One region of the Hydrogenophaga pseudoflava genome, then DNA from elsewhere that is predicted to be linked to it. Evidence: predicted binding sites of a transcription regulator. Region 1 holds the regulator's gene; each other region holds the start of a gene.
The links. The regulator sigma-54, encoded in region 1, starts transcription at its own class of promoters, with help from an activator protein. The targets are predictions, from matches to a motif close to TGGCANGNAANCTGCTTT.
Positions count from the first base shown of each region.

Region 2: HPF_RS08550 (transglutaminase family protein) is a predicted target of sigma-54. The motif match lies at 4,626-4,643, and genes of this name have one in related genera.
Region 3: HPF_RS17655 (PQQ-dependent methanol/ethanol family dehydrogenase) is a predicted target of sigma-54. The motif match lies at 1,663-1,680, and genes of this name have one in related genera.

Region 1 is NZ_CP037867.1:4,531,613-4,541,008, reverse strand. Features, by position in the region: gene HPF_RS21860 (ethanolamine ammonia-lyase subunit EutB) at 1-154, shown strand, start outside; gene eutC (ethanolamine ammonia-lyase subunit EutC) at 151-978, shown strand; gene HPF_RS21850 (HTH-type transcriptional regulator ArgP) at 1,022-1,933, shown strand; gene HPF_RS21845 (PsiF family protein) at 2,053-2,424, opposite strand; gene argS (arginine--tRNA ligase) at 2,540-4,213, shown strand; gene HPF_RS21835 (SPOR domain-containing protein) at 4,228-4,896, shown strand; gene HPF_RS21830 (thiol:disulfide interchange protein DsbA/DsbL) at 4,967-5,605, shown strand; gene lptA (lipopolysaccharide transport periplasmic protein LptA) at 5,783-6,382, shown strand; gene lptB (LPS export ABC transporter ATP-binding protein) at 6,418-7,167, shown strand; gene rpoN (RNA polymerase factor sigma-54) at 7,180-8,799, shown strand; gene HPF_RS21810 (THUMP domain-containing class I SAM-dependent RNA methyltransferase) at 8,796-9,396, shown strand, end outside.
Region 2 is NZ_CP037867.1:1,744,231-1,753,626, reverse strand. Features, by position in the region: gene HPF_RS08565 (alpha-E domain-containing protein) at 1-726, opposite strand, end outside; gene HPF_RS08560 (circularly permuted type 2 ATP-grasp protein) at 739-2,178, opposite strand; gene HPF_RS08555 (DNA internalization-related competence protein ComEC/Rec2) at 2,224-4,596, opposite strand; gene HPF_RS08550 (transglutaminase family protein) at 4,722-8,240, shown strand; gene HPF_RS08545 (circularly permuted type 2 ATP-grasp protein) at 8,264-9,396, shown strand, end outside.
Region 3 is NZ_CP037867.1:3,664,384-3,673,779, reverse strand. Features, by position in the region: gene HPF_RS17665 (quinoprotein dehydrogenase-associated SoxYZ-like carrier) at 1-527, shown strand, start outside; gene HPF_RS17660 (quinoprotein relay system zinc metallohydrolase 1) at 524-1,522, shown strand; gene HPF_RS17655 (PQQ-dependent methanol/ethanol family dehydrogenase) at 1,820-3,511, shown strand; gene HPF_RS17650 (c-type cytochrome) at 3,678-3,998, shown strand; gene HPF_RS17645 (hypothetical protein) at 3,974-4,543, shown strand; gene HPF_RS17640 (DUF5666 domain-containing protein) at 4,577-5,296, opposite strand; gene HPF_RS17635 (hypothetical protein) at 5,549-6,244, shown strand; gene HPF_RS17630 (hypothetical protein) at 6,267-6,959, opposite strand; gene HPF_RS17625 (hypothetical protein) at 6,956-7,480, opposite strand; gene HPF_RS17620 (hypothetical protein) at 7,501-8,112, opposite strand; gene HPF_RS17615 (MotA/TolQ/ExbB proton channel family protein) at 8,087-8,812, opposite strand; gene pqqE (pyrroloquinoline quinone biosynthesis protein PqqE) at 8,817-9,396, opposite strand, start outside.

The DNA.
Region 1 (9,396 bases):
GGTGCTGCGCGACCTGCTGGGCCTGAAGCGCGCACCCGAGTTCGAGGCCTGGCTGCAGCGCGTGGGCGTGACCGGCGCCGACGGCCGCCTGCTGCCCGCCTCGGCGCAGCTGCCGCTGTCTCAGCGCCTGTGGACCCTGCCGGAGCCCGCATGACGAAGGACCTCTCGCCTGTGCCGGACGAACCGCACCACACCATCGAGGTCAGCGCCGACCCCTGGGCCCACCTCAGACGTTTCACGCCCGCGCGCATCGCCCTCGGGCGCGCCGGCGCCAGCTTGCCCACGCGCGAGGTGCTGGACTTCACCCTCGCTCATGCGCAGGCGCGCGACGCCATCCACCTGCCGCTGGACATGGACCTGCTGGCCGGGCAGCTGCAGGCCGACGGCTGGCCCGCGCCGCTGCGGCTGCGCAGCCGGGCCCACGACCGCCACGAGTACCTGCTGCGCCCCGACCTGGGGCGCCGGCTGGATGAGGCCAGCGTCGCCGCGCTGCAGGCTTGGCGCGCCGACAACCCCGTGCCCGACCTGGCCCTGGTGGTGGGCGACGGCCTGTCGGCCCTGGGCATCCAGCGCCACACCGTGGCCCTGTTCGGTGCCATCCGCGAGGCGCTGGGCGGGGCCTTCGTGCAGAGCCCGCCGGTGCTGGTAGGCCAGGCCCGGGTGGCGGTGGCCGACGAGGTGGGCGAGCTGCTGGGTGCCCGCATGGTGGCCATGGTGGTGGGCGAGCGCCCCGGGCTGAGTTCGCCCGACAGCGTGGGCATCTACCTCACGCACGCGCCGCGCGTCGGCCGCACCGACGCCGAACGCAACTGCATCTCCAACGTGCGCCCGGCCGGCCAGGACCCGGTGACCGCCGCGCGGCGCCTGGCCTGGCTGGTGCACGAAGGCCTGCGCCTGGGCCTGACCGGCGTCGGCCTCAAGGACCACAGCGGCCTGCCCATGGTGGCGGCCACTTCCACGCAAGGGCTGTCTGGTTAAACTGGGCTGAACCGTTTCTGGTTCGTTCAAGTTTCAATCAGACATGCTGGACGCCCGCCAACTCGAAGCCCTGGCCGCCGTGGTCGAGCACCGCGGCTTCGGCCCGGCTGCCCAGGCCCTGAACCTCACGCTGGCGGCGGTGTCGCTGCGCATCAAGTCGCTCGAAGAACACCTGGGTCAGCGCCTGCTGGTGCGCGGCAAGGCGGTGCGCGCCACGGCCGCCGGCCAGGCCCTGCTGGCCCATGTGAAGCAGCTGCAGATGATGGAGGCCGACCTGCTGGCGGGGCTCCAGGGCGGGGCCGAGTCGCGGGCCGGTGCGGCCTGGCAGAGCCTGAGCGTGGCGACCAACGCCGACTCCGTGGCCAGCTGGTTCCTGCCCGGCGTGGCGCCGGTGCTGCAGAAACACCGGCTGCTGCTGGACGTGATGATCGACGACCAGGACCACACCCACGACCTGCTGCGCAGCGGCGACGTGATCGGCTGCGTCACCACCCTGGCCGAACCCATGCGCGGCTGCGTGGCCGAGCCGCTGGGCGTGATGCGCTACCGCTGTGTGGCGGCGCCCGAGGTGGTGCAGCGCTGCCGCACACCGCGCGGGGCGGTGTCGCCCCACCGGTTGCTGGCCCAGCCGGCGGTGATCTTCAATCGCAAGGACGCGCTGCAGGACGCCTTCCTGCTGCAGCACTTCGGCCTGAGGCAGCCCAGCTACCCGCGCCACTACGCGCCGGCGGTGGACGCCTTCGAGCGGGCGATCGAACTGGGGCTGGGCTGGGGCATGGTGCCCGAACAGAACCTGCCCGGGCGGCCGGGCCTGCAGGAAGTGCTGCCCGGCGCCACGGTGGACGTGACCCTGTACTGGCAGCACTGGGCGCGCGAGCCGCTGTCGGCGCAGCGGCTGACGCAGGCGGTCAAAGCGGCTGCGCATGCTGCGCTGCCGCAGCAATCAAGCTCATAAGACAAGCGTTCCCGGCGCGAAATGCCTTGTCCAGGCACACCGCGGAACGGGCTTCGCACGGCCGCAGGTGTGGTCCCCCCGCGCAGCAGGGGGGAAGCCGCGTCAGCGGCGCAGGGGGGTCATCCCTTGAGGCACTCGCTCATGAACTTCTTGCGCACATCGCCCTTGAGCGCCTTCTTGCCGGCCTCCTCGTTGCAGGTCTTCATCTTGTTCTGCTGGCTGTTGCCGGCCTCTTCCTCGCCGCTCAGGCACTTGCTCATGAAGGCCTTGCGCTCGTCGCCCTTGAGCGTCTTGGCTTTCGGGTCGGCATTGCAGGTCTTCATGCGGTTCTGCTGGGCGGTCGGCTTCTTGTCGGCCGCAGGGGCTGCCGCCGGTGCCGCGGCGGGAGCGGGTGCCGCAGCGGCGGCGGGTGCGGCCGCAGGAGCCGCCGTCTGGGCGAGGGCCAGGGAGAGGGTTCCGGTCAGGGCGAGCAGGGTCAGCAGTTGTTTCATGTGGTGCCTTGTGGGGTGAAGCGCCCGAAACGGGCCCGGAAACGATACCCGCGTTTGTCTTAAGGCTGTCTGACAGCCGGGGGCAGGGCTTTCCCGAACCTAAAATCCCGTCCCTATGCTCAAGATCAAACAGGAACTGCTGGCCGGCCTCGCGCAGGCGCTGGACCAGCTCTCGCCCGGTGCCGGCGACAAGGCCGCCTTCGAATCGCCCAAGGTCGCCGCCCATGGCGACTACGCCGTCACGGCCGCCATGCAGCTGGCCAAACCGCTGAAAGCCAACCCGCGCCAGCTGGGCGAGCAGCTCAAGGCCGCGCTGATGGCGCTGCCCGTCTACCAGCAGTGGGTGGCCGACATCGAGATCGCCGGGCCCGGCTTCCTGAACCTGCGGCTCAAGCCCGCGGCCAAGCAGGCCATCGTGACCGAGGTGCTGCAGGCCGGCGAGGCCTTCGGCGTCCAGCCGTCCAACGGCCAGCGCCTGATGGTGGAGTTCGTCTCGGCCAACCCCACCGGCCCGCTGCACGTGGGCCACGGCCGTCAGGCCGCGCTGGGCGACGCGATCTGCAGCCTGTATGAAACCCAGGGCTGGGACGTGTACCGCGAGTTCTATTACAACGACGCGGGCGTGCAGATCGGGACGCTGGCCACCAGCACGCAGCTGCGCATCAAGGGCTTCAAGCCCGGTGATGCCGAATGGCCCGAGGCCGCCTACAACGGCGACTACATCCAGGACATCGCCAACGACTACCTGGCCAAGAAGACGGTGCATTCCGACGACCGCGAATTCACCGCCAGCGGCGACCCCGAGGCGCTGGACGACATCCGCCTGTTCGCCGTGGCCTACCTGCGCCACGAGCAGGACCTGGACCTCAAGGCCTTCGCGGTGAAGTTCGACAACTACTACTTGGAGTCCAGCCTCTACACCAGTGGCCGTGTGGACGCGGCGGTGCAGAAGCTGCGCGAGGCGGGCAAGACCTACGAGCAGGATGGCGCGCTGTGGCTCAAGTCCACCGACTACGGCGACGACAAGGACCGCGTCATGCGCAAGGGCGACGGGTCCTACACCTACTTCGTGCCCGACGTGGCGTATCACATCGCCAAGTGGGAGCGCGGCTTCACCAAGGTCATCAACATCCAGGGCACCGACCACCACGGCACCATCGCCCGCGTGCGCGCCGGCCTGCAGGCCGCGGGCGTGGGCATCCCCCAGGGCTACCCCGACTACGTGCTGCACACCATGGTGCGCGTGGTGCGCAACGGCGAAGAGGTCAAGATCAGCAAGCGTGCCGGCAGCTATGTGACGCTGCGCGACCTGATCGAGTGGACCAGCAAGGATGCGGTGCGCTTCTTCCTGCTCAGTCGCAAACCCGACACCGAATACACCTTCGACGTCGATCTGGCGGTGCAGAAGAACAACGACAACCCGGTCTACTACGTGCAGTACGCCCACGCGCGCATCTGCTCGGTGCTGGCGGCCTGGGGCGGTGACGTGGACTCGCTCGCCGGCGCCGACCTGTCGCCCCTGCACACGCCGGCCGCGCAGTCGCTGATGCTGCTGCTGGCCAAGTACCCGGCCATGCTGACCGCAGCGGCCGAGGGCTTTGCGCCGCACGACGTGACCTTCTACCTGCGCGAGCTGGCCGCGGCCTACCACAGCTACTACGACGCCGAGCGCATCCTGGTGGACGACGAAGCGGTCAAACGCGCCCGTCTGGCGCTGGTCCGGGCAACGGCACAGGTGTTGCACAATGGCCTGGCCGTGCTGGGCGTGAGCGCCCCGCAGAAGATGTGAACCTCCCACCTCCCATGAACATTTCATTCCCGCAGGCCCGCGCTCAGCGTGGCGGCACCCTGGTTGGCTTTGTGGTCGGCCTGCTCGTCGGCCTGGGCCTGGCGCTCTCGGTGGCCGTGTATGTGACGCGCGTGCCGGTGCCATTCGTGGACCGCGGTGTCACCCGCAAGCCGGCCGACGATGCGGCCGAGGCCGAACGCAACAAGGGCTGGAACCCGAACGCCGGGTTGGTGAACAAGCCGCCGCCGCTGCCGGCTCCAGTCGAAACGACCCCGCCGGCCGCCGGCGACGCGGCACCGAAGGACGCCTCAGCGGCGGAGCCCGACAAGGCGCCGGCCGCCAAAGCCGCTGACGCGGCCACCAAGCCGGACAGCGATCCGCTGGGCGACCTCATGAGGGCCAAGGCCGGAGGGGCGTCGGAGCCCGCGGCTGCGCAGGGGGCCGACCCCTTCTCCTACTTCGTGCAGGCGGGGGCATTCAAGTCTCCCGAAGAGGCGCAGGCGCAGAAAGCACGGCTGGCCATGCTGGGCATGGACGCCACCATCACCGAACGCGAGCAGGCGGGGCGCACCGTGTTCCGTGTCCGCATGGGACCATTTGGCCAGAAGGCCATGGCCGAGGCCACGCGCGAACAGCTGGAGGTGAACGGGGTGGAAGCGGCGCTGGTGCGGGTGCAGCGCTGATTGCACGGTACCGAGGAACTTTTCGCTGTCCCGGGAGCCTGATTCAGGTCATTTCAAGGAGTCCGATTCCATGCATCGTCGAGATTTTTCGCGCAGCCTCCTGGTGGCTGGTGCCGCCACCGCCAGCGGGCTGACCCTGTCGCCGGCCCTGGCCCAGCGCGTGGCCTTCAAGGAAGGCACCGATTTCCAGCGGCTGGCCAAGCCGGCGCCGACCGAGAGCCCGGCGGGGCAGGTCGAGGTGGTCGAGTTCTTCGCGTACAGCTGCATCCACTGCTACAACTTTGAACCGGTCTTTCATGAGTGGATCAAGCGCAAACCGGCCCATGTGACGGTGCGCCGCATGCCGGTGGCCTTCAACCAGAACTTCGTGCCGATGCAGCGCCTGTACTTCACGCTGGAGGCCTTGAACCTGGTGGACACGCTGCACGTCAAGGTGTTCAAGGCGATCCACGAAGAGCGCCAGCCGCTGACGACCGCGCCCGCCATCACCGCCTGGATCGAAAAACAGGGTGTCAACCGCGAGCAGTTTCTGGGCATCTTCAATGGCCAGGCTGCCAAGCTGGCGGAGAAGGCCGTTGGTCTGCAGGACGCCTACCAGGTGGAAGGCACGCCCGCCCTGGGCATCGCCGGCAAGTTCTATGTGGGCGGACAAGGGCCGCGCACCCTGCTGGTGGCGGACTCGCTGATTGCCGAGGCCCGCAAAGGCTGACCGGTTTCTGACCCTCTTCCCTTCGGAGCCCGCCCTGTGCGGGCTTCCTGGTTTCATGGCGGGCACAATGTGCCGGCGCAGCGGCGAAACGCTCTGGGCGCCGCTACAATGAATGCAAGATCTGTGCCCTCAAACGCCATGCACCCACACGCACCAACCCCCCGTTCCATCGCCCGGATGTTGGCCGTCATTGGCCTGATGCTGCCCCTGCTGGCGCAGGCCGAAAAGGCCGACAAGGACAAGCCCATGAACGTGGAGGCCGATGCGCTGCGCTACGAAGAGACACGCCAGACCAGCGTGTTCACAGGCAACGTGGTGATCACCAAGGGCACCATCCTGATGCGCGGTGCCAAGCTGGACGTGCGCCAGGACCCGCAAGGCAATCAGTACGGTCTGCTGCTGGGCACCCCCGAAAAGGCCGGTTTCTTCCGCCAGAAGCGGGAAGGCGTGGACGAATGGATCGAGGGCGAGGGTGATCGCATCGAATACGACAGCAAGGCGCAGACGGTGCTGTTCACCGGTCGCGCGGTGCTGCGCCGCTACCGCGGCACCCTGCTCAACGACCAGAGCGTGGGCAGCGAGATCCTCTACAACAGCCTGACCGAGGTGTTCACGGTCAAGGGTGGGGACACCAGCAAGACCGCCGCCAACCCCACCGGCCGCGTGCGCGCCATGCTCACGCCGATCCCGGAAGAGGAGAAGAACGGCCCCGCCGCCCCGGCGACCGATCCGGCCACGCTGCGTCCCAGCGGCAAGATCACCGAGCCCAAGAAGTGACGGAGACCGTCGCCAGCGCCAGTCCGTCGGGCGACATGCCGTCGCACAGCCGTCTGGAGGTCCGGGGACTCAAGAAGTCCTATGGCAGCCGCAAGGTGGTCAAGGACGTGTCCCTGTCGGTGGACAAGGGCGAGGTGGTGGGACTGCTGGGCCCCAACGGTGCCGGCAAGACCACGTCGTTCTACATGATCGTCGGCCTGCTGCGGGCCGACGGTGGCGAGATCCTGCTGGACGGTCACCGCATCGAGTCCTTGCCCATCCACCGCCGTGCCCGGCTGGGGCTGGGTTACCTGCCGCAGGAAGCCTCGATCTTCCGCAAGCTCACGGTGGCGCAGAACGTGCGCGCGGTGCTGGAGCTGCAGCAGGACGCGAACGGCCAGCCGTTGTCGGCGCGCGAGATCGATGCCCGGCTGGACGAGCTGCTCAAGGAGCTGCGCGTCGACCACCTGCGCGATTCGCCCGCGCCCGCCCTCTCGGGCGGTGAGCGCCGTCGCGTGGAGATCGCCCGCGCGCTGGCCACCCGGCCGCGGTTCATCCTGCTGGACGAGCCCTTCGCCGGCATCGACCCGATCGCGGTGCTGGAGATCCAGCACATCATCAGTTTCCTCAAGTCGCGCGGCATCGGTGTGCTGATCACCGACCACAACGTGCGCGAAACCCTGGGCATCTGCGACCACGCCTACATCATCAGCGACGGTCATGTGCTGGCCAGCGGTACCACCGCCGAGATCATTGAAAACGCCGAGGTGCGCCGCGTCTACCTGGGCGAGAACTTCCGCATGTGACGGAATGAGCCGATGAAGCAAGGTCTGTCGCTGCGGGTGTCGCAGCACCTCGCGCTGACGCCGCAACTGCAGCAGTCGATCCGCCTGTTGCAGCTGTCCACGCTGGAGATGGCTCAGGAAGTCGAGCAGATGCTCGACGAGAACCCGTTCCTGGAACGGGGCGAGGAAGTGGCCGATCGCGAAGATTTCGGCGTGCAGACCGCGGACGCGCCGGTGGTGGCCGGCGAGCAACTGGAAGAAGCGGCGCAGCCGGTGGTCGAGCTGCGCAGCGCCGAGCCGGACACCCGCACCACCCAGGCCGACAGCGCGGACAACAGCAGCGACGACGTGGAGAGCCGGCTGGACGGCGCCGCGCCGGTCGAAGAAAGCTGGGAAGGCGACGGCACCGTCGAGATGGCGCCCGACGACAGCGAATGGGGCGGCGATGCACCCGCGCGCAACAGCGGTTCCGGCGGGGACGACGACGACACCGCCACGGCCGCCGACCTGGCCCGTGTGCCGGTTAGCCTTCAGGACCAGCTGCACGAGCAGGCGCGCTGCCTGCGCCTGTCGGACGAGGACAGCGCGGCGCTGTTTTTCCTGATCGAGTCGCTCAACGACGACGGGTATCTGGAGGACAGCCTGCACGAGCTGGCGCGCGCCTGCTGGCGCCTGACCGCGGGCCGGCCGGCCGACGAAGAGCCGCGCTTCGACGAAGTCGAGGCCATTGAGCAGCGCCTGGGCATGGCCCTGCAGTGGCTGCAGCAGATGGAGCCCACGGGCGTGGGCGCGCGCGACCTGGGCGAGTGCCTGCGGCTGCAGATCATGGAGCTGCGCAACACGCCCGCCGCCCGCGCGGCGCTGGCGATCTGCGAGCAGCCGCTGGAGCTGATGGCCAAGCGCGACATCAAGCGCCTGTGTGCGGCCACCGGGCACGACGACGAGACCGTGCGCGCCGCGCTGGCGCTGATCGCCCGCCTGGAGCCCAAGCCGGGCCGGCGCTTCGTCGACGTCGAGCGCAACGTCGTGGTGCCCGACGTGATCGTCACCCGCGCCGGTCGCGGTTTCAAGGTCTCGCTCAACGCCGAGGTGATGCCGCGCCTGCGCGTGCACGATGTCTATGCCAACGCCCTGCGGGGGCGGCGCGAGGCCGGCGGCGAAGCGGGCCACGCGGCCATGCAGCAGCGGCTGCAGGAAGCGCGCTGGTTCATCAAGAACATCCAGCAGCGCTTCGACACCATCCTGCGCGTGTCCTCGGCCATCGTGGAGCGCCAGCGCAACTTCTTCATGCACGGCGAACTGGCCAAGCGCCCGCTGGTGCTGCGCGAGATCGCCGACGAGCTGGGCTTGCACGAGTCCACCATCAGCCGCGTGACCACGGCCAAGTACATGGCCACGCCGTTCGGCACCTACGAGCTCAAGTACTTTTTCGGCTCCAGCCTGGGAACGGAGACCGGCGGCAATGCGTCGAGCACGGCGGTGCGCGCCCTGCTCAAGCAGTTCATCGCGTCCGAAGAGCCGACCAAGCCGCTGTCCGACAACCAGCTCTCGGACCTGCTCAAGGAGCAGGGCATCGAGTGCGCGCGCCGCACGGTCGCGAAATACCGCGAGGCGCTGCGCATCGCGCCGGCGAACCTGAGAAAAGCGCTTTGAACCAATTGAATCTTTTCCTCCCCTGCGCCGCCGGCGTGGAGGACTACCTCGCCGCCGAAGTCACGCGCATCACGGGCGAGACCGCGGTGCAGAAGTCGCGCGCCGGTGTGGCGCTGCAGGCGTCCTGGCGCGACGCGCTCAAGCTCAACCTGCACTGCCGGCTCGCGCAGCGCGTGCTGGTGCAACTCTGGCACGGCGGCTACCGCAGCGAGAACGACCTGTACGCGGCCGCCAGTGAGGTCGCCTGGGAAATCTGGTTCACGCCGCAGCAGACGATCAAGGTCGAGGTCACGGCGCAGCACAGCCCGCTCAAGAGCCTGAACTTCGCGGCGCTCAAGATCAAGGACGCGGTCTGCGACCGCTTCCGCGACAAGCGCGGCGAGCGCCCCAGCGTCAACACCACCTGGCCCGACGTGCGGCTCTACGCCCACCTGACCACCGACACGGTGAGCCTCTACATCGACACCTCGGGCGAGCCGCTGTTCAAGCGCGGCTGGCGCGAGGACAAAGGCGACGCGCCGCTGAAGGAAACGCTGGCCGCGGCCATGATCGCCGCCACCGGCTGGAACGGCGCCGAGGCCGAATCGCTGGACGACA
Region 2 (9,396 bases), 2.1 Mb from region 1:
CATGTCCGGGCGCAGGATCAGCAGCTCGGCCACGCGCTCGGGCGTGATCACGTCTCGGTAGACCTTGCGGTACACCTCGAAGCCGGAGACGGAGCGCAGGATCGCGCTCCAGTGATAGAAGTCGTACTCTTGGTCCTGCTCGCTGGCGGCACCGAAGAAGTCGCTATGCACCGCGTGGAACTTCACATCCAGCAGCCGCGCCGTGTTGTCGGCGCGTTCCAGGAAGGAACCCATGCGGTAGAAGTGGAAGGCCTCGTCCTGCAACATGGTGCCCACCGCCACGCCACGCGACAGGTGCGAGCGGTGCTTGACCCATTCGAAGAAGGCGCCCGGGTCGCGCTCGAAGTCCCTGGACTTGAGGTATCCCGCCAGCTTGAGCCAGGTGGCGTTCTGCGTCTCCCACAGCTCGGTGGTCAGCGCGCCGCGCACCGCCCGCGCGTTCTCGCGCGCCGCGCGCAGGCAGGACACGATGGACGACGGGTTGGACTCGTCGCGCACCATGAAGTCCATGACGTTGCGCGGCGTGATGTCATGGCCGTACTTGGCGGTGTAGCTGGGCATGAGCTCGCTGATCGACAGCAGGCCCTGCCAGCCCACCTGCGCCACCGCGGCGGACTGCGGCAGCAGCGAGGTCTGGTAGTTCACATCGAGCATGCGCGCGGTGTTTTCGGCCCGCTCGGTGTAGCGGGACATCCAGAAAAGGTGGTCGGCGGTACGCGAAAGCATGTCGTGTCTTTCTCAGTTTTCCAGAATCCAGGTGTCTTTCGTTCCTCCGCCCTGAGAGGAATTGACGACCAGTGAGCCTTCCTTGAGCGCGACGCGCGTCAGGCCACCCGGCACCATCTGCACCTCCTTGCCCGAGAGCACGAAGGGGCGCAGGTCGATGTGGCGCGGCGCGATGCCCTTCTCCACATAGGTCGGGCAGGTCGAGAGACTGAGCGTGGGCTGCGCGATGTAGCCGTCGGGCTTGGCCTTGACCACGGCGCGGAACTCGTCCACCTCGGCTTTGGTCGCAGCGGGGCCGACCAGCATGCCGTAGCCGCCCGCGCCGTGCACCTCCTTGACCACCAGCTCGGCCATGTTGTCCAGCATGTACTTCAGGTCATCCGGGTTGCGGCCCATGAAGGTGGGCACGTTGTTGAGGATCGGTTTTTCGCCCAGGTAGAACTCGATCATCTTGGGCACGTAGGGGTAGATCGACTTGTCGTCGGCGATGCCGGTGCCCACCGCGTTGCAGATGGTCACGTTGCCGCTGCGGTACACGCCCAGCAGGCCGGCGCAACCGAGCGTGGAGGTCGGGCGGAACACCAGCGGGTCGAGGAAGTCGTCGTCCACGCGGCGGTAGATCACGTCCACGCGCCTGGGGCCCTTGGTGGTGCGCATGTAGACGAAGTTGTCCTTGACGAACAGGTCCTGGCCTTCGACCAGCTCCACGCCCATCTGCTGCGCCAGGAACGCATGCTCGAAGTAGGCGCTGTTGTACATGCCGGGCGTGAGCACCACCACCGTGGGTTCGGCGGTGGTCGCAGGGCTGACCGCTCGCAGGGTTTCCAGCAGCAGGTCGGGGTAATGCGCCACCGGCGCCACGCGGTTCTGGCCGAACAGGTCGGGGAACAGCCGCATCATCATCTTGCGGTCCTCGAGCATGTAGCTCACGCCGCTGGGCACGCGCAGGTTGTCTTCGAGCACGTAGTACTCGCCCTCGCCTTTCGCATTGGGCGCGCGCACGATGTCGATGCCCGCGATGTGCGAGTAGATCTGGTTGGGGACCTGCACGCCCATCATCTCGGGGCGGAACTGCGCGTTCTGGAAGACCTGCTCGGCCGGGATGTGGCCGGCCTTGATGATCTCCTGCTCGTGGTAGACGTCGTGGATGAAGCGGTTGAGCGCGGTCACGCGCTGCACCAGGCCGGCCTGCATGCTCTTCCACTCGTGCGCGGGAATGATGCGCGGGATCAGGTCGAAGGGGATCAGGCGCTCGGTGCCGGCGCCGTCTTCGTCCTTGGCGCCGTACACCGCGAAGGTGATGCCGACGCGGCGGAAGATCATTTCCGCCTCCTCGCGGCGCGATGCCATGACCTCCTCGGGTTGTTGTGCCAGCCACCGTGCGTAGTTCAGGTAGTGGGCCCGCACCTCGCTGGGCGAGGCGTTCATTTCGTCAAACATCGGTCGGCTCATGGGCTTTTTCTCCTGCACCCAGCATAGCAAGGAGCGGGCCAGTGGTCACCCGCCGGGGTCCGCCTCATCGCCCTCGTCCGCCACGGGCGCACCCGGATGGTGCCAGTAGCGGCGCACGGCATCCCGGTGGCAATGCACGCTCAAGGGCTCATCGCTGCGCCACAGAGCCGCACCACATTGGGGCGATGTCACCCACCGCATGCCCCGCGCGTTGTAGCGGTCCCGGACCACCGGTGCCGGGTGCCCGAACTGGTTGCGGTAGCCCGACTGGACCAGCGCCACCGAAGGCCGCAGGGTGTTGAGCAGCACCGGGCTGCTGGACGATGCACTGCCGTGGTGCGGCGCCAGCAGCAGGTCGGCCCGCAACTGCGGCTGCGCCAGCGCCAGCCGGGTTTCGCGCTCGGCGTCCAGATCGCCGCTGAGCCAGGCCCAGCGCCGGCCGTTGCCCACGCGCAGCACGCAGGACATGGCATTGCTCGGCAGCCGTCCCTGGCCGGCGGCGTCGAAATGTTCGGGCGACGGGTGCAGCAGTTCAAAGTCCACCCCGTCCCACCGCCAGCGCTGCCCGGCCAGGCAGCGCTCGCCTTCACCGGACGAGGACAGCCAGCGCGCCTGCGGCCAGGCGGCGCGCACCGCGGCCGAACCGCCCGAGTGGTCGCTGTCGCGGTGGCTCACCACCACCGTGTCGGGCGTCTCGCCCAGCGCGCGCAGCAGCGGCACCACCACCCGGTCGCCGGCGTCGCTGCCCGGGCCGTAGCGCGGGCCGGTGTCGTAGAGCAGGCTGTGGCCGGCGGTGCGCACCAGCACCGCGCTGCCCTGCCCCACGTCGACCGCCAGCACCTCGAACTCACCCATCTTGGGCCGGGCGGGCGACCAGGCCAGCATCGGCGCCAGCAGCACCAGACCAGCCGAGCGCAGGGACCAGGGCAGGCGCAGCACCAGCAGCAGCCCGCCGGCCACGCCACTCAGCGCCAGCGGCAGGGGCGGGATGGGCTGGAACAGCGTGGCCCAGCGCCAGTTGCCGAGCCACTCCAGGCACGCCACCAGCCCCTGAACGGCCCACGCCGCCAGATCCCACAGCGGCGGCACGATCACGCCCAGCATGGCCAGCGGCGTGACCACACCCGTCACCCAGGGAATGGCCAGCAGGTTGGCCACCAGCCCCGCCAGCGACAGCTGCCCGAACAGCAGCACCCCCAGCGGCGCCAGCGCCACCGTGACGACCGCCTGCTCGCGCAGCAGGCGGCGCACCGGCCCCGCCTTCTGCCGAGATCCCGAAGCGAACAGGATGCCCACCGCCACAAAGCTGAGCCAGAACCCCGGCTGCACCAGCGCCCAGGGGTCCAACGCCAGCACCGCCACCATCGCCAGCAGCCAGACCAGGGGCCAGGGCCACTGGCGCACGCCCTGCCGCAGCCCCACCACCAGCGCCAGCATCAGAACCGTTCGTTGCGCCGGCACGCCCCAGCCCGAAAACAGCGCGTAGGCCGCCGCGGCCGCCACACCACCCCAGGCCGCCGCCCGCGGCGCCGGCACCGCCAGCAGCACACCCGGCCACGCATGGGCCCAGCGCCGCCAGCCCCAGCCGATGCACGCCGTGGCCAGCCACGCAAACACGGTGACATGAAGACCGGAGATGCTCATCAGATGAGCCACACCCGTGTCGCGAAACAGGGTCCAGTCGCTGCGCTCGATCGCCGCCTGGTCGCCCACCACCAGCGCCGCCAGCACACCGGCGCTGCGCGGGTCCTGCACACGCGCAGCGATGCGGTCCGCCACCCACTGGCGCGCCGCTTCGACCGGGTGGCCGCCGCTGGCGCCGAGGAACACCGGCGCCGTGTCGCGCGGGCCATCGCGCAGGTAGCCGGTGGCGCCGATGCCCTGCTCCCAGAGCCAGCGCTCGCGGTCGAAGCCTTGGGGGTTGGAGGCACCGTGCGGACGCTTGAGACGCACCGTCAGCCGCCAGGCGTCGCCCGCGCGCCAGGTGCGTCCCGCCCCCCGACCCCGGAAGTCGCTGATCAGCAACCGTGGCGGCAGGTCCACCGCCTGGCCGTCCCGCGTCGCCGATTCGACGGTGAACTCGAAGCGGTCGTTGTCGGCGCCCCGCTGGGGCATGGTGGCCACCTGCCCGGTGACCACCAGGTTCACGCCCTCCAGACCGGTGGCCAGCGCCTGCGCCTGGTGGCGCGCAGCGCGCAGGCCCGTTGCTCCGGCCGCCGCGAGCGCACCCGCCAGCAGGGCGGCGCCCAGCGCAAGCCCGGCACGTCGCCTGGCCCCGACCCGTGCAGCAACGCCGGCCAGCAAGAGCGCCGCCGCCAGCAGCCCCGCGTACCCCGCCACCGGCCACAGCCGGGCCTGCAGCAGTTGCAGGGCCACGCCCAGCACGGCACCGGGCAGCACCGCCCACAGCGGGTGCATCAGCCCGCCTGCCAGAGGGCCGTGCGCCGTGGCGCGGGACTTGCTAGTTTTTGTCGAACGCGCGCGGCAGCCCGCCCTGACAGCGTTTTCATTGTTTGTGACTCCCTGTTGAAAGTGACCCCAGCATGGCCATCCATGTCGCCCTGAGCCACATCACCCATTATCGGTACGACCGCCTGGTCAAACTCGGCCCGCAGGTGGTCCGCCTGCGCCCGGCGCCGCACAGCCGCACCAAGGTGCTGTCGTACTCGCAGAAGATCGAACCGGCGGGCCATTTCATCAACTGGCAGCAGGACCCGTTCGCCAACTACCAGGCGCGCCTGGTCTTTCCCGAGCCGACCACCGAGTTCAAGGTCACCATCGACCTGGTGGTCGAGATGGCGGTGCACAACCCGTTCGACTTCTTCCTCGAACCGCGCGCCGAGAAGTTCCCGTTCACCTACGACGAGGCCCAGCAGCAGGAGCTGGCGCCCTACCTCGCCGCGGCGCCGCTGACGCCGCTGGTCAAGAGCTACCTGGAGCAGGTCGACCGCAGCGAGCAGCGCACCATCGACTTCCTGGTCGGTATCAACCAGAAGCTCTGGAAGGACATCGGCTACACCATCCGCATGGAGCCGGGCGTGCAGACGCCCGAAGAGACGCTCACGCTCAAGAGCGGCTCCTGCCGCGACTCGGGCTGGCTGCTGGTGCAGCTGCTGCGCCACCTGGGTCTGGCGGCGCGCTTCGTCTCGGGCTACCTGATCCAGCTGACCCCCGACGTGAAGGCCATCGACGGCCCCAGCGGCCCCGAGCAGGACTTCACCGACCTGCACGCCTGGTGCGAGGTGTTCCTGCCCGGCGCCGGCTGGATCGGCCTGGACCCGACCTCGGGCCTGCTGGCCGGCGAAGGCCACATCCCGCTGGCCTGCACGCCGCAGCCCTCCAGCGCCGCGCCGGTCGAGGGCGGCGTGGACAAATGCGAGGTCGAGTTCAGCCACCACATGGCCGTCACCCGCATCTACGAATCGCCGCGCGTGACCAAGCCCTACACCGAAGACCAGTGGGCCGAGGTGCTGAAGCTGGGTGAGCAGGTCGACGCCGATCTGGTGAGGGGCGACGTGCGGCTGACCCAGGGCGGTGAGCCCACCTACGTGGCCGTGAGCGACCGCGACGCCGCCGAATGGAACACCGACGCGCTGGGCCCGACCAAGCGCGGCTACGCCACCGAGCTGCTGGGCCGCCTGCGCGAGCGCTACGGCGACGGCGGTTTCGTGCACATGGGCCAGGGCAAGTGGTACCCGGGCGAACAGCTGCCGCGCTGGGCGCTGTCGGTGTTCTGGCGCGCCGACGGCGAACCCTGCTGGGGCAACCCAGCCCTGCTGGCCGACGAGCGCGACGAGGCCCACTACAGCGCCGACGACGCGCAGCGCTTCACACAGGCGCTGGCGCGCCGGCTGGGTCTGTCGACCCAGTACATCACCCCGGGCTACGAGGACACCTGGTACTACCTGTGGCGCGAGCGCCGCCTGCCGGTCAACGTCGACCCGTTCGACAGCAAGCTCGACGACGAGCTGGAGCGCCAGCGCCTGCGCCGTGTGTTCGGCCAGGGTCTGGACGCCACCGTGGGCTACGTGCTGCCGCTGCAGGCCTCGGGCCACGGACCACTGTCTAACAACGGCAAGAGCGCCTACCACCGCGTCAGCGGCACGGTTTGGTCCACCGGCCCCTGGTTCTTCCGCGATGAGCGCATGTACCTGATTCCCGGCGACTCGCCCATGGGCTACCGGCTGCCGCTGGATTCGCTGCCCTGGGTGTCCATGGGCGACTACCCCTACCACATCGAGCAGGACCCGCACAGCGCGCGCGACCCGCTGCCCTCTGGCGCGGCGCTGCGCCACCAGGTGCACCCGTACACCGTGGGTGGCGGTTTCGCCGAAGGCGGCACCGTCTCGCTGCAGGGCACCGACTGGTTCGACGAACAGGGGTCGGGCAACGAAACCGAAGCACTCGGCCTGCGCCGAGGCCAGCCGCACCCGGCCTCTTCGCCGGCGCAGCAGCTCTCGTCCCGCTTGCCGCAGCGCGGCGAGTCGGCCGCCTGGCTGACCCGCACCGCGCTGGTGGTGGAGGCGCGCGACCCGCAGCGCGCCAACGGCCCCAAGGCCGAGAAGGCCAGCGGCGGCAAGGTCCAGCACCTCTACGTTTTCATGCCACCGATGCAGCGGCTGGAGGACTACCTGGACCTGCTCTCGGCGGTGGAGGACACGGCCGAGCGCCTGGGCATGAAGATCGTGCTCGAAGGCTATCCACCGCCTCGCGACCCGCGCCTGAAGATGCTGCAGGTCACGCCCGACCCCGGTGTGATCGAGGTCAACATCCACCCCAGCAGCAGCTTCGAAGAGCTGGTCGAGCGCACCGAGTTCCTCTACGAGGCCGCGCACCAGACCCGCCTGTGCGCCGAGAAGTTCATGACCGACGGCCGCCACACCGGCACCGGCGGGGGTAACCACTTCGTTCTCGGCGGCGCCACGCCGTCGGACTCACCCTTCCTGCGCAAGCCCGAGCTGCTGGGCAGCCTGGTGGCCTACTGGCACAACCACCCCTCGCTGTCCTACCTGTTCAGCGGCCTGTTCATCGGCCCGACCAGCCAGGCCCCGCGCGTGGACGAGGCGCGCAACGACCAGCTCTACGAGCTGGAGATCGCGCTCAACCAGATCGAACAGAGCCGACAGCGCCACGGCCAGGACATGCCGCCCTGGCTGGTGGACCGCACGCTGCGCAACATCCTGATCGACGTCACCGGCAACACCCACCGCAGCGAGTTCTGCATCGACAAGCTCTACTCGCCCGACTCGTCCACCGGCCGCCTGGGCCTGCTGGAGCTGCGCGCCTTCGAGATGCCGCCGCACGCCCGCATGAGCATCGCCCAGCAGCTGCTGCTGCGCGCCCTCATCGCGCGCTTCTGGCAGCAGCCCTGGCGCGGCCAGCTCACCCGCTGGGGCACCGAGCTGCACGACCGCTTCCTGCTGCCCACCTTCATCCGCATGGACTTCGAGGACGTGCTGGCCGATCTGGCCGGGGTGGGCTACCGCTTCGACATGGCCTGGTTCGAGCCGCACTTCGAGTTCCGTTTCCCGCTGGTGGGCCAGGTGGCCGCGCGCGGCATCGAACTCACGCTGCGCAACGCGCTGGAGCCCTGGCACGTGATGGGTGAAGAAGGCGCACCCGGCGGCACGGTGCGTTATGTGGACTCGTCGCTGGAGCGCATCGAGGTGCGCGTGAGCGGCTACAACGACAGCCGCTACGTGATCACCTGCAACGGCCGCGCCCTGCCCCTGCAGCCCACCGGCACCGCGGGCGAACACGTGGCCGGTGTGCGCTACAAGGCCTGGAACCCGCCGTCGGCGCTGCACCCGTCGATCGGCGTGCACGCGCCGCTGACCTTCGACATCGTCGACACCTGGATGCACAAGTCGCTCGGCGGCTGCCAGTACCACGTCGCCCACCCGGGCGGCCGCAACTACGACAGCTTCCCGATCAACGCCTACGAGGCCGAAAGCCGGCGCCTCTCGCGCTTCTTCCAGATGGGCCACACCGCGGGCAAGCTGGTGGTGAACGCGGCGACACCCAGCCGGGAGTTCCCGTTCACGCTGGATTTGCGCCAGTGATCGCAGCCACGGGTCTTTGAAGGATGCAACGGCCCGAACCGCCCCGGGGTCCCCCAAAGAAGGAGCCACGGGCATACTCCAGAGCCGTGACCCCGGAAGAATCCAGAGACAACCTGTTCGACGAACTCAGCCCCGAATCCCCCGGGGACTGGGCCCTGTCGTGGTCGGTGCCCGCCGACGCCGGGCACCGCGACGAGCTGCGCGACAGCGGCGACCCGCGGGCCCTGGCCCCGCGCTGGGGCCGCTTCTTCGACCACGTAGGCACCGACGGTCTGGCCGACCTGAACCGCCGCGCCGAGAACCTGCAGCGCCAGATCCGAGACAACGGCGTCACCTACAACGTCTACGCCGACGCCGCCAGCGGTCTGCAGCGCCCCTGGGCGCTCGACCTGTTCCCCATGATCGTGGACCCGCGGGAATGGGCACAGATCGAGGCCGGCGTGCTGCAGCGCGCGCGCCTGCTCAACGGCATGATGGCCGACCTCTATGGCCCGCAGGAGCTGCTGCGCCGCGCCCTGCTGCCCACGGCGCTGGCCCAGGGCCATCCAGGCTACCTGCGCGCCATGAAGGGTGTGACGCCGCCGGGCAACACCTGGCTGCACATCGCCGCCTTCGACCTCGCGCACGGTCCCGACGGGCGCTGGTGGGTGGTCGGCCAGCGCACCCAGGCGCCCTCGGGCCTGGGCTACCTGCTGGAAAACCGCATCGCCATCGCGCGGCAGTTCCCCAAGGCCTTTGCCGGCATGAAGGTGCAGCGCCTGGCTGCCAGCTACCGGGCGCTGATGGACGGCATCAAGGCGCTGTCGCCCGAGGGTGAGGACGCGCGCATCGCCCTGCTCACACCCGGCCCCTACAACGAAACCTACTTCGAGCACGCCTACCTGGCGCGCTACCTGGGCCTGACCCTGGTCGAGGGCAACGACCTGACGGTGCGCGACCAGCGCCTCTACCTCAAGACACTCAAGGGCCTGGAGCCGGTGCACGCGCTGATCAAACGCGTGGACGACCAGTGGCTGGACCCGCTGGAGCTGCGCCCGGACTCCGGCCTGGGCGTGCCCGGCCTGCTGCAGGTGCTGCGCGCGGGCAACCTGCTGCTGGCCAACGCACCGGGCTCGGCGCCGCTGGAATCGAGCGCGCTGCTGGGCTTCCTGCCCGC
Region 3 (9,396 bases), 870 kb from region 1:
TCAAGGTCTCGGTGGACCGCAACCCGGTGCGCCAGGTGCTGGACTTCGAACCGCTGCGCGCACTGCCCATGCTGGCCTTCCGCATCCGTATGGAACAGGCCTCGCCGGTGCGCGCCTTCGTGCAGACCAAAGACGGCCAGTGGCACGTGGGCAGCACCTGGGTGCAGGCGGCGGGCGGCGGCTGCACGGTGCCGGGCATCACACGGGCCGACGGTTCCTGGAGCAAGACCCTGGGCCAGGTGCAGGCGCGCTTCTTCAACAACGTGATCGAGGGCAGCCGCCGCCTGCGGCTGCGCGTGATGCACCCGATGGACACCGGCCTGGTGGCGGGCATCCCGGCCTTCTACATCGAGCAGATGGAGCTGCAGGACCCGGGCGGCCAGCCCTGGTGGCGGCTGGCGCTGCACGAACCGGTGTCCGAGAACCCGCTCATCACCTTCGAGCTGCCGCCCGTTTCGCCGCCGGCCTTCCGCCTGCTCGGCCGCGACAACAACGGCAACCGCATCGACGCCGAGGTGAGGGCATGAGACGCCTGGGCGTGGCCGCGCTGTGGGCGCTGTTGGCAACCGTGGCATTGGCGCAGCCGGTGGCCGTGCCACCGTTCGCCTCCAAGCCCGACCTGGCGCGGCTGGACTACGACCTCAAGCCGCGCCCCATCGCGCCCGGCACCTGGGTGATCGAGGGTGAGGTGGCCGACTTCTCGCGTGCCAACGGCTGCAACATCATCAACACCGCTTTCATCGACACCGGCGACGGCGTGGTGGTGATCAACACCGGGCCGTCGCGGCTGTACGGCGAGCAGCAGCGGCGCGCCATCGAACGAATCACGAAGGCGCCGGTGCACAAGGTGCTGCAGCTCAACCTGCACCCCGACTACTTCTTCGGCCACCAGGCCTGGGCCGACCGGCCGACCGAGGCGCTGGTCGGCTCCATTGCCGGCGCGCGCGCCGAGGGCGGCGCCTACGCCGACAACCTCTACCGGCTCTGTGGCGACTGGATGCGCGGCACCGAGTCCACGCCCTCGCGCGAAGCCATCGACCCCAAGAACCTGCCGCAGACACTGTCACTCGGAACGCACAAGCTGGCGCTGATGCGCCTGCACGGCCACACCGCCGACGATCTGGTGGTGCTGGACACCACGACGGGCGTGCTGTTCGCGGGGGGCCTGGTGTTCACCGAGCGCGTGCCGACCACGCCGCACGCCGACTTCGCCGCCTGGCTGGCCAGCCTGGACACGCTGGAGCCGTTGCTGACCAGCGGCAAAGCCAAAACCGTGGTGCCCAGCCACGGCCCGGTGCACGAGGGGCTGGCCGGCCTGCGCCAGACGCGCGACTGGCTGCAGTGGCTCACGAACCTTATGCAGACCTCGGCCGAGCGCGGCCTTGACCTGGGAGAGGTGCTGCGCACGCCGGTGCCCGAGCGCTTCGCGCAATGGGCTGCGCAGCCTGCGGAACTGCAGCGCTCGCTGACCCAGTGGTACCCGCGCTACGAGCAGCGCGCGCTGGCTGCGCCGGCCAGGTGACACATTTTTGAACAGTGTCACAGAGGTGTCCCGGCCACTGTGGCGCGGTTGGCGCAGTTGAGGTCACGGAGGACCTCTCCCGGGGCATCCAGCGCGCTCAAACGTCGGTGTAAACCCTAGGCCTTTCAGGGTCGGCCCGCTGGCACGGATGTTGCCCTTTGCTGGCTGTGATGTGTACGCCAGGCACCGGAGGGTCGGAGCCACGAGCGGTCCGGCGGCACCCACCACAGAAAAGCCATCAACCCTCGAACGAGCAGGAGACCCACAGTGAAACGCACCCTACTGAGCCTTTTGGTCATGGCCGCCACGGCCCACGTCAGCGCCCAGGGCGTGACCGACGCCATGATCGCCAACGACGCCGCGACGCCCGACAACGTTCTGAGCTGGGGCCTGGGCACGCAAGGCCAGCGCCACTCCACCCTGACGGGCATCAACGCCAAGAACATCAACAAGCTGGTCCCGGTGTGGTCCATGTCCTTCGGCGGCGAGAAGCAGCGCGGCCAGCAAAGCCAGCCGCTGGTCCACAACGGCAAGATGTTCGTGACCGCGTCCTACTCGCGCATCTACGCGGTGGACAGCAAGACCGGCAAGAAGCTCTGGAAGTACGAGCATCGCCTGCCCGAGGGCATCATGCCCTGCTGCGACGTGATCAACCGCGGCGCCGCCCTGTACGACAACCTGGTGATCTTCGGCACGCTGGACGCCCAGCTCGTGGCCCTGGACCAGGACACCGGCAAGGTGGTGTGGCGCGAGAAGATCGACGACTACTCTGCGGGCTACAGCTACACCGCTGCGCCCCTGATCGCCGAAGGCCTGCTGATGACCGGCGTGTCCGGCGGTGAGTTCGGTGTGGTCGGCCGCGTGGAAGCGCGCGACCCCAAGACCGGCAAGATGGTCTGGACGCGCCCGGTGGTCGAAGGCCACATGGGCTACAAGGACGGCAAGGAAAACGGCATCACCGGCACCACCAACGCCACCTGGCCCGGCGAGACCTGGAAGACTGGCGGCGCGGCCACCTGGCTGGGCGGTACCTACGACCCCAAGACCAAGCTGGCCTATTTCGGCACCGGCAACCCCGGCCCCTGGAACAGCCATGTGCGCAAGGGTGACAACCTGTACTCCGCGTCGACCGTTGCCATCGACGTGCAAAGCGGCCAGATCAAGTGGCACTACCAGTCCACGCCCAACGACGGCTGGGACTACGACGGCGTGAACGAGTTCGTGACCTTCGACATGGACGGCAAGCGCGTCGGTGCCAAGGCCGACCGCAACGGCTTTTTCTACGTGAACGACGCCGAAACCGGCAAGCTGCTCAACGCCTTCCCCTTCGTGAAGAAGGTGACCTGGGCCACCGGCATCGACCTCAAGACCGGCCGTCCGAACTACGACCCGGCCAACCGTCCTGGGGACCCGACGGCCGCCGGCGGCGACGGTGCCAAGGGCAAGTCGGTGTTCTCGGCCCCCGGCTTCCTGGGTGGCAAGAACCAGATGCCGATGGCCTACAGCCCCAAGACCGGTCTGTTCTACGTGCCCACCAACGAATGGGGCATGGAGATCTGGAACGAGCCCATCACCTACAAGAAGGGCGCGGCCTATCTGGGCGCCGGCTTCACCATCAAGCCGCTGTTCGACGACCACATCGGTTCGCTTCGCGCGATCGACCCCAAGACCGGCAAGGTGGCCTGGGAAGTCAAGAACGAGGCCCCTCTCTGGGGTGGCGTGCTGACCGCGGGTGACCTGGTGTTCTGGGGCACGCCCGAGGGCTACCTGAAGGCCGCCGACGCCAAGACCGGCAAGGTGGTGTGGCAGTTCCAGACCGGCTCCGGTGTGGTGGCGCCTCCCATCACCTGGACGCAGGATGGCGAGCAGTACATCTCGGTCGTGTCCGGCTGGGGTGGTGCGGTGCCACTGTGGGGTGGTGAAGTGGCCAAGAAGGTGAACTTCCTCGAACAGGGCGGCTCGGTCTGGACCTTCAAAGTCATGAAGTGACCCCCCTGCGCCGCTGACGCGGCTTCCCCCCTGGAAGGGGGGACCACACCTACGGCCTGGCGAAGCTAGTTCCGTGGTGTGTGCTGGATGGGGCACTTCTTCCTCCGCTGTGCTGGAGAGGGCCCTGTCCATTTTTTTCGTCTGTTGTTTCTACCGGTTTCTGATCATGCGCACTTTTCTTCTCCTCTCCAGTCTTGTTCTCTCCACCGGCGCTGCCCACGCGGTCGATGAAGCGGCCGCGATCGAGCTGGCCAAGAACAATGGCTGCCTGTCCTGCCACTCGGCCAAGGAAAAGATCGTCGGCCCCGCCTACAGCGATGTGGCTGACAAGTACAGGAACGACAAGGACGCCGTGGCCAACCTGGTCCAGGCGATCCAGTACGGCAGCAAGGGCAAGTGGGGCCGCATCCCCATGCCCGCGCACCCGAACATGAGCGCGGCCGACATCAAGACCCTCGCGCAATGGGTCATGACCGCCCAACACTGACCGCGCTGGTCGCGGCGGTGCTCAGCATGGGCGCCGCGGTGGCACAGCCGGCACTGCCCGAGGGCGAGAAGTCCCTCGTGGCGGTCACGCGCGACGGCCAGCGCACCCGCATCGGCACCGTGACCTTCGGTACGCCCAGCGGAGGCCGGACCAGCTTCCAGGTGAAGATGGACCACTCGGTGATGCGCGACCACTTCCTGTCGATGCGCGAATTCAAGTGCCTGCCGGCGGCGCAGGAGATCACCTGCTTCGTGCCCTATCCGTACCCGCACCCGGGCACGGTGAGCGCCACCGATTTCGCTTGGCTGGAGCACAACCTGCTGTTCTTCTTCAAGCAGCCGGCGGACTTCGGCGCCAAGCTGTGGAACGGCGTCATCTTCAAGTTCGCACCGACGCCGACGGGACTGGTGGGCACACCGCAGGCGGTGGACCTCAACCGCATCGGTGTACCGCCCGAGAAGCCAGACGAGCCGCCCTATGGTCGCTTCGACCGAGACGACTTCGCGCCCGGCGCTCGCTGGGTGCAGGAACTGCGGATCGAGTGAGCTGCGTGCGGGCACGCGTCCCGCACGCCCGCCTCAATCCTTGTCGCAGTCCGATTTGCCCAGCGCGTCGCAGTCGTCGTCGTGGTCGTCCGAATCGTCGTCGTGGTCGTCCGAATCGTCGTCGTGGTCGTCCCCATCGTCATGGCCGTCGCCATCGTCGTCGTGGCAATCGGACTTGCCGGTGGCGGTGCAGTTGTCGTCGTCCTCGTCGTCATTGGAATCGTCGTCACCGTCCTCGATCTTGACGCGGCTGGCCACCAGGACGCCGTTGGCCATGGTGCCGTAGACCTCGACGCGCATGCCCACTGCCAGCGTGCTGGGTGCTCCACTGGCGTCCACAGGAATGCCGTCTACGCTGAAGCTGGTGGGGCTGGTGTAGGCCGTCACGCGTCCTTCCAGTTCGTTCGGATTGGCGTTGTCGTCGTCGCGGTCGTCGCTGTCATCCAGCTCGACCTTGCTGGCCTGCAATGTGCCATTGACCATTTCGCCGTGGACCTCCACGCGGCTGCCCGTGGTCATGCCCTGGGGTGTGGCGCTGGAGCCACTCGCATCCACCGGAATGCCATCGACGCTGAAGCTCTGCGGGCTCTCGTAGCTGGTCACGGTGCCGGTGAGGGAACGGCCACTGGCGGTGCTGCTGCTGTCTCCGCTGCCGCCGCCACAGGCGGCCAGGCCTGCAGCCAGCAGGGCGGTGGTGATCAGCCGCCCCGCGGTCAAGGACAAACGGGTGGGCATGGAGGGGGTGTGCGTCATGGTGAAGGGTCCTCGGTGTTGTTGTGAATGACGGCCGTGCAACGCACGCCAGCCGGTGTGGCGCAGTCGCTCGCGTCGGCGCACAAGATCACGGGCGAGCATTAAGGCAGGCTGAAATGGCAAAGGGTTTTTCAAGGCTTACCTTTGGTTGCGCGGCATCCGGCCAGGATGCTGGCCTGTAACAAACGGACACCCAGGGTGGTACCCCGGTGGGTAGCATTCGTGCTCCGTCAACCACACAGGACAACGACTATGAAGACACCCCACACCACCTCTCTGACCAGTGGCCTGCTGGCCGTCGCCGCGGTGGTCTGCATGGGCGCAGCCTCGGCCGCCGACGTGGTGGTGACCGTCGGGACCACCCCGACGCCGACACCCACCGCGCCGACCACCTCGCCCTCGGCTCGCCAGCAGGAACTCACCATGCAGCTGGCCAAGGCCGATCTCAGCAAGCAGGGCATCACCGAACCGACCACAGAACAACTGGCCCTGGCGGCCAGCAACGTGCAGGCGCTTCGCGACCAGGGCATGGGCTGGGGCGCCATTGCGAACAGCCTGGGTCTTCGCCTGGGGGCGGTGGTCAGCGCCGCCAACCGCGCCGATCAGGCCGAGAAAGACGCTCTGCGCAAGACCAAGCCGCGCGACACGGTGAGCACCGATGCGCCCGAACAGGACCGCGTGGGCCTGGCCCTGGGACGTCCGTCCGATGCGGGCAAGGGCCGCAGCGACGGCGCTGGCTCGTCGGGCAACGCGGGTGGCGGCAAAGGCGGTGGCAACGCCAGCGGCGGTGGTGATGGTGGCGGCGGCAAGGGCGCCGGCAACTCCGGCAATGCGGGCGGTGGCAAAGGTGGAAGCAACGCCGGTGGCAACCGTGGCGGCAACAGTGGCGGCAAGGGTGGTGGCAACGGCGGCGGAAACGGCGGGGGCAAGGGCGGCGGAAAGAACTGATCGCTGACGTGGGCCGGGTTGCTCAGCGCAGCTGCTCGGCCCGCAGCGTGCCGCCGGTCATGAAGCCCGCCGGCACTTGCTCTTCGCGTTCCAGCTTCACCAGCCCCTGGCCTTTGCAGTACCACTCGCGGCTGATCAGGGGCACGTCGGTGAAGCCGTTCACTGGGTCGGTGTAGAGATTCAACCGGGCCTGGCCCACCACGCGCAGGCAGGGTTGGTGCGCGCTGCCGTCGGCCAGCGTCACCATGTCGTCCACCGCCTCGATGCGCCAGGTCATCTGGGCCTTGTGCGTGTGCTTCAGATCGCGCGGGTGTTCGTTCCTGCGTTGCAGAAGGTAAGGCACGGTGACCGTGGTCCACTCTGTGCCGACCTGGTAGGGCGCCCTGAGCACCCAGACGGGTTCCGCATCTGCTGTCGGCTCGCTATCGATGTCGGTGCGGGTGGCGATCCGGCGAACGCCCTGGTCGTCGGCCCTCAGGTAGTAGCTCACACCGGCCGAGTGGTGGCGCACCGCGACCGGCTGGTCCTGGAACACCACAGGCTCGTCCACGCGCATCACCCACTCTTCAGGCTCGCGCGGCTCATCCATCTGGTAGCTCACCGACATCGTCTGTTCGTCGCCCACGCGCAGCGGGAACCACTCGTTGCCCAGGTCGCGGCCGCTGCAGGCGGCCAGCAGCGCCAGTGGCGCGCAGAGAAGGAGGTGGCGGCTCATTTTTCTGGAAGCTGTGCGCGGGGCAGGTCGCGCAGCTTGATCTCGACCTTGTCGTTGCCCGCCGGGCGCAGCCAGGGCAGGCTGCCGGTGCCGCGCTTCGGTTCGGTTTCGCCCAGCTGGGTGTTGCCGTCGCGCGCCTTCTTGATACCGTCGCCCAGGATGCGGTGCAGGTCCTTCTCGTAGGGCAGCTTGAACTGGCGGGGCATGGCCAGCGGCGCATCGTCCTTCATCGGATGCACCCAGAGAAAGATGGCGCCTTCGTGGCCACGGCCGGGGCTGGGCTCGTCAAACACCGCCGAGAGCAGCACGAACTGGCGCGGCAGCTCGTCCTCGGCCGGCCAGCCGGCCAGGCCGCGGAAGGTCTGGAACGAGAACACATAAAAACCGCTGACCAGCACGACCAGCGAGGCCTTCAGGCCCCAGTGCCAGCGTGTGCCCAGGCACAGGATCAGCAGCAGGAAGGCCAGCAGCGCGTAGGCGATGGACAGCAGCAGCAACTGGGAGGAGACGGCAGGGATCATGGTTCTTGTTGTGGTGGGGTTCAGAGCCCGGCGCGCTGCACGATGGTCTTGGGAGTCGTGGAAAGGTCCAGAACCTGTCCCGCCTCGTCCAGCGTGAAGCGAACCAGTGTGCGTTCGTCGCCCTTGCGCGGGATCTGCTGGGTGCCGGTGTAGACGATCTCGGCCTGCGGATTGACCTTCACCACCGCCACCGTCACCTCCACCGGCTGCTGGTCGCCGCTGTCGTAGTAGTGGGCGTTGACCACGTACTCGCCGGGCACGATGCCACGCAGGGTGACGATCTCCTGCCGGATGGCGCTGCTGATCAGCTTGCCGTTGACCAGCACGCTGTTGTTCTTGGCGCCGCGGTCGTCGCGGTCCAGGTGCAGCATGCCGGCGTCGCGCTGGCGGAACCACAGCGTCTTGCCGCCGGGTTCGAGCACCCAGGTGTCCACGTCGTTGGGGTTGTTGTCGGGCCAGGAGACCGTGACCATGAACTCTGCCTTGGCCGGCACGTCGCCCGCCTTGCGGGCCTGCGGGTTGAAGGCCAGGATGGCGATGACAAAACAGAAGACGAACGCGATCAACATGTTGAACAACATGTCGTAGAACGGATCGGCCTCGGTGTCACGAATCGGCCGGCCGATCGCCATCGCGCAGTCCTTCGTTCGTGAGCGAGAGCGCCAGCGCGTCGGCCACCAGAGCGTCGGCAAAGCGGTCCAGCCGCATCAGCTGCAGGCCCAGCAGGATGTTGCCGGTCAGGCCCGTCACCGTGGTCAGCAGCGCGATGCCCAGGCCACCCGTCAGGCTCTTGAGCAGCTGCGCGCTCTGGCTGGGGTCGAAGCTGTCCATCTGGCCCAGTTGCAGCGCGAGGATGGAAAAGCCGATCACCTTGCCCAGCAGGCCGAGCTTGAGCTGGATGCCGTTGAGCCACCAGGCCATCTCGTGCGGGCCGTGCGCGCGCTCGCCCAGCACCTGCAGCCAGGACGCCCGGTCGGCGCCGGGCCGTGCAGAACCCTGCAGGAATTCGCTGCTCCAGCCCTGCGCCTGGCCCGCGTCGAGCGCGCTGCGCTGGCGGCCCAGGTCCCAGGCGCGGCGTCCCGCCCAGAGCGAGCAGCCGATGAACAGCACCACGATCACCAGCGTCAGGTGCGTCGGGTCGGCCTCCACCAGCCGGTGCCAGGCCCCTGCGCGCCAGAGCAGCCAGGCCGCGAACACCAGCAGACCCATGTAGGCGAGCCAGAGCAGGAACAGACCCTGGTCCGCGCGCTCCACGTTCAGCGTGGGCTGCGTAGCACCCGGCAGACGCCGCACCAGCAGCGCGCCGAACATGCGGTGGGTGGATGTGTTCATGGGTTCACGGCGCACGGCCGCCCGAAGCCGTGAACGCGCCCCCCCGGTGGGCAGCGACCGCCGCAGGCGCGGAGCGTGGGGACTCGTGCAATGCCTTCGACTCGGCGTCGCTGCGGAACACGATCGGGATGTTGCGGTGCTTCGGTGCGTCGCGCACCACCGCCACCACCTTCTGATGGTGGGCCGACTTGCTGCACACCGGGTCGGTCTCGGCCGGGTCGCCGGTGAGCAAAAAGGCCTGGCAGCGGCAGCCACCGAAGTCCTTGTGGCGCTCGTCGCAGCTGCGGCAGGTCGGCTTCATCCAGGCGTCGCCGCGGTAGGTGTTGAAGGCGGTGCTGCGCTGCCAGATGTCGGCAATCGACACGTCCTTCACGTTGGGCAGCCGCAAGCCCGGCAGGTCGCGCGCGTTGTGGCAGGGCATGGCCAGGCCGTCGGGCGCGATGGAGAGGAACACCGCGCCCCAGCCATTCATGCAGGCCTTGGGGCGTTCCTCGAAGTAGTCGGGCACCACGAAGAGCACGCGGGTCTTGTGGCCATCGGTCTTCGCGTCCTGCTCGGCTCGGAAGGAGTTGACCTCGGCTTCG